DNA from 3 places in the Bacillus coreaensis genome. Region 3 is predicted to be linked to each of the others. Evidence: riboswitches for the same ligand, from Rfam matches in the RefSeq annotation. Region 3 holds a riboswitch; each other region holds the start of a gene.

What was found. Region 3 has a riboswitch for lysine ahead of ACQ5H4_RS09395 (aspartate kinase). Riboswitches for the same ligand answer to the same signal wherever they lie in the genome.
Region 1: linked by a shared signal. The riboswitch ahead of ACQ5H4_RS16765 (amino acid permease) and the one ahead of ACQ5H4_RS09395 (aspartate kinase) in region 3 are both predicted to bind lysine.
Region 2: linked by a shared signal. The riboswitch ahead of ACQ5H4_RS17475 (transporter substrate-binding domain-containing protein) and the one ahead of ACQ5H4_RS09395 (aspartate kinase) in region 3 are both predicted to bind lysine.

Annotation. Positions count from the first base shown of each region.
Region 1 covers NZ_JBOCCY010000012.1:10,086-14,858, forward strand. Annotated here, with positions in the region: gene ACQ5H4_RS16760 (amino acid ABC transporter ATP-binding protein) at 1-118, shown strand, start outside; gene ACQ5H4_RS16765 (amino acid permease) at 250-1,674, opposite strand; lysine riboswitch at 1,788-1,968, opposite strand; gene lepB (signal peptidase I) at 2,050-2,589, opposite strand; gene ACQ5H4_RS16775 (DUF4395 domain-containing protein) at 2,765-3,199, opposite strand; gene mscL (large conductance mechanosensitive channel protein MscL) at 3,685-4,074, opposite strand; gene desA (Delta(5) desaturase DesA) at 4,331-4,773, shown strand, end outside.
Region 2 covers NZ_JBOCCY010000013.1:32,756-37,528, forward strand. Annotated here, with positions in the region: gene ACQ5H4_RS17465 (amino acid ABC transporter ATP-binding protein) at 1-476, opposite strand, end outside; gene ACQ5H4_RS17470 (amino acid ABC transporter permease) at 497-1,240, opposite strand; gene ACQ5H4_RS17475 (transporter substrate-binding domain-containing protein) at 1,302-2,138, opposite strand; lysine riboswitch at 2,243-2,425, opposite strand; gene guaD (guanine deaminase) at 2,616-3,983, shown strand; gene deoD (purine-nucleoside phosphorylase) at 4,072-4,773, opposite strand, start outside.
Region 3 covers NZ_JBOCCY010000005.1:29,931-34,703, reverse strand. Annotated here, with positions in the region: gene ACQ5H4_RS09405 (succinate dehydrogenase cytochrome b558 subunit) at 1-595, opposite strand, end outside; gene ACQ5H4_RS09400 (YslB family protein) at 923-1,375, shown strand; gene ACQ5H4_RS09395 (aspartate kinase) at 1,447-2,676, opposite strand; lysine riboswitch at 2,793-2,973, opposite strand; gene uvrC (excinuclease ABC subunit UvrC) at 3,038-4,773, opposite strand, start outside.

The DNA of each region.
Region 1 (4,773 bases), on a different contig from region 3:
AGACCAAGTCATTTTCATGGATCAAGGACTAATTGCAGAAAAAGGAACACCAGAAGAAATCTTCACCCTCTCCACCAACCCAAGAACGCAGCAGTTTCTAAACAAAGTCGCACGCTGAACTAAACAACAAAAGGGGTAAAGTGTCCTTTCCAGAAGGACGCTTTACCCCTTTTTGTCCACGTGCGGTGACAGACACCCTCCGTGGACACTTTGGCCACATTTGTCTTTTTGTGGTGTCTGTCACCGCCGTTAGGCTGCTTTTTTGGTTTTTGTTTTTTGTTTGTGTGCTCTTGCTACTGGGCCGTAGAAGAAGATTCCACTTGCAAGGAGAGCCACTCCGAACATGAAGGTTTTGATGTCTGCTGTACCCGCGTAGATCACCCATACTGAATATAAGGTCGCTAGTAAAGCAATGACACCGTCCACCACTTTTGATCTTGCTTGGCCTTCATACGTTTCACCTGTGATCACTAGCTTTAACTGAAATACAGCTGCAATGAAGTACGGAACCAGGTAAGATAAGGTTGCAATATAAATAACAAAGTCAAACGCCGCAGAGATGGAATTTGAAATCGTTGAGAAAATAAATAACTGTCCCAATGAGTTTGTGATAATCATTGATAACACCGGAATATTCTTCTCATTTTCCTTTAAGAAAGAAGGTAAAAACAGACCTTGCTTGGCTGCTTGGTACGGAACTTCTGCACTTAACATCACCCAACCAATGGTAGAACCAAATAAGCTGATTAATCCAATACCTGCTAACACTTTTCCAGAAACAGGTCCAAGCACGGAGACAATCGCATCAATTAATGGCTTGTCCGACGCAATTAACGCCTCTTGGCTTAATAAGCCCATCACTAATGTACTTACTCCAATATAGATGGCTAACGCGATGAACAACCCTAGAATCGTTGCACGCTTGACGTCAATTTGCTTCTTGGCACGTCCCGCAAAAACAACCGCCGATTCCACACCGATAAACGCCCAAAGGGTAGCAACCGCTGCATTGCTAATCTGACCCATAAGCCCGACCGTTGCCCCACTCTCATCGAAACGTGGCTCAACCATAGGAAGCATATGCGAAGCCTCAAATGCAAACAACGCAACAATAATGAAGATGAAGAAACCTGCCACCTTAGAAGCTGTTGCCATGAAGTTTAACTTCCCTGCATTTTCTAACCCACGTAAAATAATGAAGTGAGTTCCCCATAATAAAATCGAACAAACCACAAAAGTTAAGGCATTACCAACCTTTAAAGTAAACGAACCAACGGTAAATAACTCAGCCTGACTCGTTAAAATCGGAAAGAACGTTGATAAATAACTTGCGAATGTTGTAATGATCGCAATATTTCCCGCTAAGTTACCAATCCAATAACCCCAAGTCGCCATGAACCCAGAAAGAACAGACCCTCTAGAATTTGGCTTAAAAAGCTCTTTCGCATAAATTTGTGGTCCACCATTTAAATTTGGCTTTCTCATTCCTAAATTCCCGAATACAAGTGCAGTAACTAACACTCCCGCTCCTGTAAATAACCAAGCGAGAATAACCCCCGCCGGACTTGCCGCTTCTGACAGTGAACGTGGCAGCATAAAGATACCCGAACCAACCATATTTCCAACGACTAATGCCGTTAATATCCATAAACCTAACTTCGTTTGTTTTCCCATGATAATATTCCTTTCTATTATACTTCCCCATCTCTCAAGTATAGAGGCACTAATAGACATAAAAAAACACACCAAAACGTGAGTACAGTGTGCTTTACAATAACCGCATCAGGCAAATGGATAGTTCAACATAGCTTTACGAGCTATGACAGTCCTACACCTATTCGATGTAGTCCCAGCTACTATAGTCAGAGAATTATAGTGCTTCGGCGAAAATTCCTTTCAACTGAAATCATGGAGCTCCTCTGGCTCTCATCCAACCTACTAATATTTTCCGCAACCTCTACCTCATCTTGAGCTGATGAGGATCATATTTAATTTAAAATGCTTTACTAGAATAATTCATGGGCGTTTTTATGTCAATGGGATTAATTGCTATTGTACCGTTCGAACATCACTAAACGGATAAAACACAAACTCACTAACTCCGACAATCTTTTCCTTCTTAATAAAACCAAGACCATTCCTTGAGTCCATACTGCGAAGTCGATTGTCACCCAATACAAAATAATGACCTTCCGGAACCATAGTAGGTCCATAATCTCCCGTTAACACACTACCTTGTTCATGCGCCTGCTCCCGATTACTCTCTAAATACTCTTCGCTGTGAACAGCGCCATTGATTAGTAACTGATCATCCCTGATTTCGATCATATCACCAGGTAAACCAATAATTCTTTTGACGTAATTTTCGCCTTCTCCTTTAATAATCACGATGTCCTCACGTTCAATTTTGTCGGTATTGACTTTGTTAACAAATATTTTCTCTTGATCGTGAAGAGTTGGTTCCATGGAGGCACCATCCACAATATAAGGAGCAAAGACAAATGTACGAACGACGACTACGATAGCGAAAGCAATAAACACCGATTTACCCCAGCTAATTATTTCTTGCCTCTTCTTAGTTTCTCCCATCCTATTCTGCTCCCTTTTTATGTAATAAACTTGTTTACATTTTATCATAATCACTTATTACCCACGGTTACCAAAGCTCACTCTCAGCCCATAAATCGTTAGACAAGATTCACCAAAAATATCTAGGAAATGCCAAATAAAAAAGTCAGCACTAGTGCTGACTTCTCATCTATCCTTATTGCTGACTCTTCAATTTTCTGTATTGATACATTTTCCATTGATAATGAATAAAGCAACCAATACAAAAACCTAAAAGGGCAACGGTCGCAGCAATCGCGACTAATATCGTAAATATATACCCTACCACTGGCAGATTAAAGGCAAACCCTATAAAACCTGCCCCTAAACATAGAATGGCGATTTTTTGATTAAACTGCTGTTGCTCCCAATCTTCTTGCAGGTACCTTGATGGTTCCCTTTTTAAAAACCGCTTCGCTACCTCCATGATTGGATTTATACGAAAAATAACTCCACATACACCTGAAAGTAGAGGAATCAATAAAATCCATTCCATATTTGTCACCCATGTAAGGATAACGGAGAGTACAATGATCGACTGGTTGATTTGAACAAGTGGCTTGGGAATCGTACGAACGACGTTAGCTGACATCTATATCACACCTTTATTATAGGATTAGTTGGTAATTTATTTTACCGAATATCCAGGCATTTGTATACAAATTAGGATGACACTAATAGAAGGAAAAAATGATAATTGGCCTAAATCTTTTCTGTAAAATAAGCGGAGGTTTTCCGGTTAAATGCAAAATGGTGCAGGTTTCGTAGTAAATAAGAGGAGGTTTTCCGATTATGCAAAGCAAAATCCCCCATTTTCGAAGTTTTAAAGTCAATAGGCGGAATCTCTCCGTCTATTGAAGCCTTCTTTAGTAATAGTTACTAGTTTAAACGAAAATTTTCCGTCTATTTATCCGCTCCGGTGCTTAACCTGCTCCCCCAACCGATAAGTGAGGACCCCACTTGAACCCAGATGCAGGAGTCAGCAACTTTTATGCTAATAAAGAAACTCGCCAATTTGGCGAGTTTTCCTATTTTTATATACCAATAATGATGCTAATACGACATAGCGCTCCTTTTTTACACACCCTTTTGTTGCTGTTGTTCCTTTAAAATATCACGAATTTCCGAAAGCAATTTTTCCTCCGTTGTTGGTGCCTTTACTTCCGATTTTACTTCTTGCTTCTTTCTAAACTTCTGTAATAATCTTATAAAGAGGAAAATGGAAAAAGCAATAATAAAGAAATCAACGACATTTTGTATGAACTGACCGTATTTAATGGTTGCATCATCATATGTATATTCTAGCTTTGTAAAATCAAATCCACCTAATAAGAGCCCTACAATCGGCATAAGGATATTGTCTACAAGGGAGCTAACAATTTTACTAAACGCACCACCAATAACCACCCCGACAGCCAGGTCAATCACATTTCCTTTTAAAGCAAACTTCTTAAAATCCTGCCACATTTTATGTCCTCCTATTTAAATGTATACATACAGACTAGTATATCTTGAATTAGGGAACGTATGTAAAATTATGCTCATGAAACGAAGATGTCTACATTTTTCGAATTGTTATAGGGTTTTCCAGTCATTTCTTTTGAAATTTTTCTTGAAACATGACATTTGTCATGTCCTACTCTATACATTTATGCCTTTTCATGATCAGCTCATAAACACTACAATAACAGTAGATAAATTCAAAACCTTGTAGGAGGCTTTTATGAGCAAGCAAAAAACGGCTGAATTAAGAAAAAGCGTTGTCCCTTTTGAAAAGTCAGATATAAGTAAAAGTATAAAACAAATGATAAACACATTTATTCCTTTCTTTGGTTTATGGTACTTAGCGTACGCAAGTCTTTCAATTTCTTATTGGCTAACGTTGCCACTCGCTATTGTTGCGGCTGGTTTTGTGATTCGAATCTTTATCATTTTCCATGATTGCTGTCACCAATCGTTCTTTAAAAATCGTAAAGCAAACGCCATAATTGGAAACATCAGTGGGATTATAACGATGTTTCCTTATGAACAGTGGAAGAGAAGCCACAATATCCACCACGCAACAAGTGGAAATTTAGATAAGCGTGGCATTGGTGACATTTGGGTGATGACAGTTGAAGAGTATTTAGCTGCTACACCGACTCAACGTCTTCAATACAGAATGTA
Region 2 (4,773 bases), on a different contig from region 3:
TCTGGGTCCATGGAAAGGGCTCTAGCAATGGCCACACGTTGCTTTTGGCCACCCGACAGTTGTTTGGGTTTTGCGTTAATATATTTATCCATTCCAACCACCTTCAAGTACTTCATCGCTACTTTTTCGGCTTCTTCCTTGGAGCGTTTGAGTACTTTGACTTGTCCTACCACACAGTTCATAAGAACATTGTGATTGTTAAAAAGGTTAAATTGTTGGAACACCATGCCTAGATGCTGTCGGTAAGCCGCTACATCATGCTTGTCATCTAGTATATTTTCGCCATGATAAATAATTTTTCCGCCGCTTGGTTTTTCTAAAAGATTCACACAACGAAGAAGAGTGGACTTACCAGAACCTGAGGAACCGATAATGGTAACTACTTCTCCTTTGTTCACTGAAAAATTAATGTCTTTTAATACTTCATGAGTTCCAAAGGATTTGTTTAAATGCTGAATATCAATAATCTTTTCCATCGTCTCTCCTCCTTCTCTCATTACTTTTGGGCCACTTCTACTTGTGTTTCGTTAACAATCATCGTATAGCTTTCAGAGCCATCTAATTTCTTTTCAATATAAAGCAAGATTCTTGTCACAATAAACGTCATCACAAAATAAATCAGACATGCGACGAAAAACGATTCAAAATATCTAAAGTTATTGCCTGAAATCGATTTGGTAACGAAAAATAATTCGGTCACGGAGATCACATTCAGAACGGACGTATCTTTAATATTAATAACAAACTGATTTCCTGTGGCAGGTAAAATATTTCGAATGACCTGTGGCAATACCACATTCCACATCGTTTGTAGATGATTCATTCCGATCGCATGTGCGGCTTCAAACTGCCCTTTTTCAATCGACACAATTCCACCACGTACAATTTCCGCCATATAAGCTCCTGTATTGATCGATACGACAAAAATAGCGGCCACAAACACATTCATATCAATACCGAATGCTAGGGCAGATCCATAGAAAATTACCATAGCTTGTACAATCATTGGTGTTCCACGGAAGAATTCTATATATATAGAAAGAATTAGGTTAATCACTTTTAAAAGTATCTTTTTCCCGCCACGTTCCGGCATGGGAATCGTTCGTATAACGCCTGCTAATAATCCAATCATTGCTCCAAATATCGTTCCAACCAGAGCAATCAAAAGGGTTAACCCAGCACCACGAAGGAACATAGGCCAGTTTTCCGCAATGATTTTAATAACCCATTCAAGACTCATCATTTCTCCTCCTTACCGTATAAAACCGACTGTATACTTATATACAGCCGGTTCCTGAATTCTATTTTGCTGCTGGTTGATTCGTAATAGCAGCATCCATGATGCTTGTTTGTTCTTCCTCTGAGATACCTGCTAAAATTTCATTGATCTTTTCTGTTAAATCACTGTCTTTTTTCAAACCAACAGCGATTGCTGTATCATCTTCTGATGTTTCGAAACCATCTTCAAATTCAACCATTACATAGTTTTCATTGGCTGCTGATGCACTAACTCCTTCTGGACGTTCTGAAACGTAACCATCAATGATCCCTGATTCTAGAGCAACTCTCATGGCCGGGAAGTTGTCCATCGCCGTTTTCTTGTTTACACCTTCGATTTGATCAATCACATTGTAGTGGAACGTATTTAATTGCGCTGTAATTTTTGCACCTTTGAAATCTTGGATCGAAGTAGCATTTTCATACTTGCTGCCTTTTTTCACAACAATTACTAAATTTGACTTGTAGTAATTATCCGTAAAGTCGATCGTTTCCTTACGCTCAGCCGTTGGTGACATTCCAGCAATAATCGCATCAATTTTACCTGATGTTAAAGCGGGTACTAAGCCATCCCACTCTGTTTTAACAATCACTAATTCTTTACCTAAACCTTCAGCGACTTTCTTAGCGATTTCCACATCATATCCACCAGCATACTCTGCAGAACCATCAATTTTAACTCCACCGTTAGAATCGTCGTTCTGAGTCCAGTTAAAAGGAGCGTAACCCGCTTCTAAACCAACTTTAAATGTATTATCCTCTGATGATCCAGAATCAGAACCATTACTTGATCCACATCCGGCTAATAATAGAATCGATGAAACTAATAAAACTATGAATAATGATAACTTGTTTTTCATGATGTCTTTCCCCCTGTTATTTTATCGTACTAAAACAAAAAACGACCTGAGATAAACTCAGGTCGCGTTATGCATAGTTGTCCTAAAGTCCCCTCTTTTATCCCAAATGAGATAGCACAACTCAATAAACGACTAAGTTTATCGAGACAGTCCTGCAGCTCTTAACTACAGACCCAGCATGTAATACTCGAGAATATTACAAACTTCGGCGACATTTCCTTCTCCTTAGCATCACTGCTTCTCAAACTCCACTAAAGACTGTTAAATATCGCGCCTCTACCCCACTGTAAAAAGTGAGGTCTTATTCAATTATCTTCTTATACTACAATACTATCTTTTAGTTCGTCAACTAGGTTTTTCTGGTAAGGTTCTACTTTATCAATAGATCATTTACTCTTATAAAAAATGTGTTTAAAATGGACTACGTTTTATCATTCCGTTACAATGGCCAATGTAGCGAACATTAGGAGGGTGTTTATGAGTAAATATACGCATGTTTTTCACGGAACTGCTTTTTCTAGTTTTTCTCCTAAAAAAATTAATACATTAAAAAATTATTTATTCTTTGTGAATTCAAATGGAATGATTGAAAAAATGGTTGGACCTGAACACGAGGAATATCAACCCTTGTTAGCGGACTACCAAGGGCAGGAGAACTTTCATCAATTAGCAGACGGGCAATATTTCCTCCCCGGTTTTGTGGATTTGCATGTCCATGCCCCACAATGGGCGCAATCAGGGACAGCATTGGATATTCCCCTCTATGACTGGCTTCACACGTATACATTTCCTTTAGAGTCCAAATATACAGATTTAACTTTTGCCCAAACAGTCTATGAAGATCTCGTAAATACACTACTCGCCAACGGCACAACGACAGTCCTTTACTTTGCAACCGTCCATAAAGAGGCAAGTCTATTATTAGCAGAAATATGTGCAAAAAAAGGACAGAGGGGTTTAGTAGGCAAGGTTGTCATGGATGATCCTGAACAAAACCCTGACTATTATCGGGATGCAGATGCCAAAACCGCGATAGCTGATACAGAGGAATTTATTTTAGCAGTGAAGGAGCTAGCTAAAACAGTTAAACAAGGTGTGTATCCCGTTGTTACTCCTCGCTTTATTCCAAGTTGTTCGGACGAAGCACTTAAGGGCTTAGGGGAACTCGCAGCTAAGCATGATACACATGTTCAATCGCATTGTAGCGAAAGTGACTGGGCTCATAACTATGTACAAGACCGTTTTCACAAACATGATGCATTTGCCTTGCATGATTTTGGCTTATTAGGTGAGAAATCTGTAATGGCTCATTGTAATTTCTTAGATGACGATGATGCAGAGCTATTTGCCAAAACAGGAACAGCGATCAGCCATTGTCCATTGTCAAATGCCTACTTCGCAAATAGCGTGATCCCGATCAAACGTTTTCAGGCTATGGGAATTGATGTTGGATTAGGAACCGATATCTCAGCTGGCGCGACTCCAAGTCTTTATGATAATGCCAAACAGGCTGTGGTCTCCTCTAGAATGCTAGAAGACGGGGTAAATCCGGCTCTTCCTGCCGAGGAACGGGGTGTACCAAATTCCCGCATTTCCATTCACGATGCCTTTTACTTGGCTACAGCCGGCGGTGGAGAAAGCTTAAGCCTACCCATTGGGCGAATTCAAGAAAACTATGCATGGGACGTACAAATCATTGAAACGAAATTACCAGCAGCCAGCCTGCCCATATTCGCTGAAAATGAAGAGTTAGATGATATTTTCCAAAAAATAATGTATCTTGTCCGTCCTGAACATATTCGGGAAGTTTGGGTACAAGGGGAAAAAGTACACTCACGGGCTTAGGGATTGGCATTTAAAGGAGCATACTAACGCCACATTGCTTTATCAATGTGGCGTTGTTTTTTGCCATTGCAGTGTGGTGAAGTAATTTTTATGCAAGCTCCAAAGCAATTTCCATCATTTTTGTAAATGACGTTTGTCTTTCCTCTGGTGTTGTTTGCTCCTGCCTAAAAATATGATCACTTATAGTTAAGATACAAAGAGCATTAACACCCGCACGAGCAGCATTTAAATATAGACCAGCCGATTCCATTTCCGCACATAAAATGCCCATTTCACTCCATTTTTGCAAAGCTGTCGGATCAGCATTATAAAATACATCACTAGAAAGAACATTTCCCACATGAACATGCTGTCCCTGTTTATCCGCAATTTTCTTCGCCTTTTCTAATAACTCAAATGACGCAGTAATTGAATATTGTCCTGGAAAATTGAATTGATGTCCGTAATTAGAATCTGTTGATGAACCCATCGCAAAGACAATATCATATAAATTCAAGTTATCTTGTATAGCACCTGCAGAACCAACTCGAATTAAGTTTTTCACTCCAAAGACGTTAATTAGCTCCCATGAATAGATACTCATGCTAGGTGTTCCCATTCCCGTTCCCATTACAGAGATTCGCTTTCCTTTATATGTACCTGTAAACCCTAGCATGCCACGAACTTCATTGAACTGTATGACATCTTCCAAATAAGTATCCGCAATAAACTTTGCACGTAGAGGGTCACCAGGTAAAAGGATGGTTTCAGCAATCTCTGCCCCATTTGGTTTAATGTGTGGTGTTTCTTT
Region 3 (4,773 bases):
TAATAGCGCGCACACCAACTATGGAGAGGGCGATAAAAACGCCTAATGTAACATAAGTAGAAATAAGTTGAGAACGTGGTGTAACTGTAATTCCCCAACTTACAAAGAAAGACCATAGTCCATTTGCAAAGTGGAAGGTGGTTGAAAGCACACCGATGATATAGAACCAGAGCATAAATGGATTCGAAAGAATGCTTTCCATCATATTGAAGTTAACCTCTGCACCAAATGCTGCTGCAATTCTTGTTTCCCACACATGCCATGTTACGAATACTAGTGTTACTACTCCAGATATACGCTGAAGCATGAACATCCAATTGCGGAAAAACCCATAATTACTCGTATTATTCTTTGCTGTAAACGCAATATAAAGCCCGTAAATTGCGTGGAATAATAAAGGTAGAAAAATCACGAACGTTTCTAATACATATCGAAACGGCAAACTCTCCATAAAATGAGACGCTTTGTTAAATGATTCTTCCCCCCCAGTTGCAAAATGATTGACTACAAGGTGCTGCACAAGAAATAGACCAACTGGAATGACTCCAAGCAGCGAGTGTAATCTTCGATAAAAAAACTCTCGGTTTCCTGCCATGAACTTAACCCCCCTTAAAAATTAAACGGAATGACTAAAATAATATCCGTTTTTTTACAATAATTTTTACAATTATGTGACATGTTCATTTTACTCCCAACATGAAAGAGCGTCAAGAAAACGGATACATAAAATGCTCTATATATACAAAATATTTTTAATATATTGATATCACTATTAATGCTTATGTATAAACATCTTACAGCGCTTTCTTTTATATTGATATAACAATTAATGTAAAAATTTTTTAAATCAGTTTTTTTTGTTTTCATGCGTATTTCCCCGGAAAACGTATATAATAGAATAATAGAAAGTGGGGGACATGTTTTGAGTGAATTGAAATTAGAACAACCTATTTCGGCCACAGATCCTGCACTTGTTCCAGCCTTTGGATATGAATTACTAAGAGAAGTGCTTCTTCCAGACATTCTTGGAAGAGAAACAGCTTCTATTTTATACTGGGCAGGTAAGGCTTTAGCCAGAAAGTACCCTTTGCAGTCGGTCGAAGAAATTATTACTTTTTTCCAACAGGCAGGTTGGGGCACACTACAAATTAAATCTGAAAAAAAGAATGAGCTTGAGTTTGAATTATCGAGTGACTTAATCAAAAATCGCTTTAAAGAGCATCCAGACTGTCAATTCCAATTGGAAGCAGGATTCTTGGCTCAACAAATGGAAGAACAAAAACAGGTAATTACTGAAACCTATGAACACCCGAAGAAAAAGCTCGCTACGGTTTCCTTCACTGTACGTTGGGATAGAAAAGATTCTATTGAATAGTACTTAAAAAGCTTTCATATTTTTATGAAAGCTTTTTAGTTTGTCTCATTTTTTAACTTACCGCACTGCTTCTATGCTTTAACAGATTTTCCAGACAACTCAAATGCTTCATGAAGTGCTTCAACTGCTTTCAGCATCTGAGCTTCCTCTATCACTGTAGAAACCTTAATTTCAGAGGTACTTACCATCTTTACCTGAATCCCTCCTGCGGCTAGTACTTCAAACATTTCTGCTGCAACCCCAGGATTGGAAATCATCCCTGAACCAACAATCGATACTTTTGCAAGGTTTGGTTCTGCTTCTATACTTGCATATTTCAAGGAATCTTTATTAGCTTGTAGAACAGCCATAGTTTCTTCTAAATCTGTGCTCTTAATAGAAAAAGATAAGTTTGTCGTTGATTCATTCGTCATACTTTGAATAATAATATCAACGTTCAAATGATTTTTTGCTAAGATGGTGAAGATCGTTGACAGATTTGTTAATCCATTTGGAAGGCCTAAAACACTTACTCTCGTAATTTCATCTTCAAAAGCAACACCTCTTACAACTAAACTTTGTTCCATTGATACTTCCTCCTCAATTATCGTTCCATTTTCTCGCTCCATACTTGACCGTACTTCAAGTGGGACCGCATAATTTTTTGCATATTCAACGGCTCTTGGATGTAACACTCCCGCACCTAAGTTAGCTAACTCTAACATTTCATCATAAGAAACAGACTTAAGCTTTCTTGCCTCTTTCACATAACGTGGATCTGTTGTAAATACACCTGTTACATCGGTATAAATATCGCATTTATCAGCTTTTAATGCGGCTGCTAATGCCACTGCTGTTGTATCCGATCCACCTCGACCAAGAGTTGACACCGCTCCATCAATCGCAATTCCTTGAAAGCCGGCTACGACTACTATTTTCCCTTTATGTAGCTCAGTTTGAATTTTAGTTGTATTAATGTGTAAAATCCTAGCATTTCCATGAACTGCCTCTGTTTCAATTCCTGCTTGCCAACCAGTAAAGGATATTGCTTCATAGCCTTTTTCTATTAACACCATCGACAATAATGCGATCGTGACTTGCTCACCTGTCGTGAGAAGCATATCCATTTCACGTTTGCTTGGACGGCTTGAGATTTGATTTGCTAGACCCACTAATTCGTCTGTTGCTTTCCCCATTGCAGACACAACGACCACTACGTCGTTCCCTCGCATCTTTTCTTCAATTACTCGATCGGCTACATGCTTAATACGATCAACATTTCCTACCGATGTACCACCAAACTTTTGGACAACCAATCCCATATATACCCCTACTTTCTTTTCATCTCTTTCATGTGCCTTTTTTGAAAATACAAAAAAAGCCATGAGAGATATCTCATGGCTGCGTGAATGAACGTACAAAAATACGGACTTATACACAGTGAGATAGCTCTCCAAGACATACTGTCTTGACAATCCAGTATTTATTCAATACAGGACCAGCAGATACGGCAATTCAGAGACCTATCCACTTCGGCGAACATCCCCTTTCACAGCTTCTCATCGAATCTCAGTATTCTCAAAGCTGTTACTATTGGTGCTCGCACCTCTACCTTCACTTAACGATTAAGTGATTAATATAAAATTTTCCTAATTATAGCACAGCCTCCTAGTGACGACAATGCTATTCTTGTAATTTTTTCATTAACAGATCTACTGTATTTTGTGGAAGTCCAATAGATAAAAAGTCCTCTTTGTTTGCTTCCTTCATTTTTTTTACCGACCCAAAGGCTTTTAATAATTGTTTCTTCCTTTTCTCACCGATTCCCGGTACATCATCCAAAATCGACTGAAACACATTTTTCCCTCGAAGTTGCCTGTGAAACGTGATGGCAAAACGATGCACTTCGTCTTGAATTCTTTGAAGCAAATAAAATTCCTGGCTATTCCGTTCAAGCGGCACGACTGTTAATGGCTTCCCGTATAAAAGCTGTGAGGTTCTATGTTTATCATCTTTAACGAGCCCAGTTATCGGAATATCTAAACCAAGTTCATTTTCCAAAATATCTCTTACCGCTTCTACATGTCCCTTTCCACCATCTATCATAATTAGATCAGGAAGTGGGAGGTTTTCTTTAAGCACACGAGAATATCGGCGTCTTGTGACTTCCCTCATCGATTCATAATCATCAGGACCCTCAACAGACTTAATTTTGTATTTTCGATACTCTCTTTTTGCTGATTTCCCATCAATAAATACAACCATTGCCGATACTGGGTCTGTTCCTTGGATATTTGAGTTATCAAAAGCTTCAATTCGGTGAGGAGTATAAATTCCCAGTTGCTCTCCAAGTTGCTCGACTGCTTTAATCGTTCTCTCTTCATCTCGCTCCACGAGAGAGAATTTTTCTTTTAGAGCAATGCTTGCATTTTTTGTAGCTAACTCAACTAGGTCCTTCTTCTGTCCACGTTTCGGCTGCAATACCTTTGTTTGTAGAAGTTGTTCCGCTAATTCTAGATCTACTTCATCCCGTAAAAGTATCTCTTTTGGTTTAAAATGACTGGATTGATCGTAGAATTGACCTAAGAACGTTAAAAATTCTTCTTCTGCTTCTCCATAAATAGGGAACATGGAAATGTCTCTCTCAATGAGCTTGCCTTGGCGAACAAAAAATACTTGAACACACATCCACCCTTTATCAACCGAATAGCCGAACACATCTCGGTCAGTAAAATCAGTCGTTGTCATTTTTTGTTTTTCCATTGTTGCTTCTATATGGGCTATTTTATCGCGGAAATCCTTTGCTCTTTCGAAATCAAGCTCTTCTGCAGCAGCTTGCATCTTAAGTGTAAGGTCCTTTTTAATGTCCTTATAACCACCATTTAAAAACTTTGTAATTTCTTCTACAAGTTCTTTGTAGGTCGATTCTTTTACTTCCTTTACACAAGGAGCCAAACATTGTCCAAGATGATAATATAAGCATACTCTATCAGGCAATGTTGAGCATTTTCTCAAAGGATAGATTCGATCCAAAAGCTTTTTTGTTTCGTTCGCAGCAGACACATTCGGGTATGGACCAAAATATTTCCCTTTGTCCTTTTTGACCTTACGAGTTGTAATCAGGCGTGGATGCCTTTCTGCAGTTAACTTAATAAAAGGATATGTTTTATCGTCCTTTAACATCACATTGTACTTAGGATCATGTTTCTTTATTAAATTTAACTCGAGAATTAGTGCTTCAATATTGGACGATGTAACGATATATTCAAAATCCTCAATTTCAGAAACGAGCCTTTGCGTTTTTCCATCGTGAGATCCAGTAAAGTACGACCTGACACGATTTTTTAATACTTTCGCTTTACCAACATATATAATTGTCCCTTGCCGATCCTTCATCAAATAACATCCAGGTTGATCAG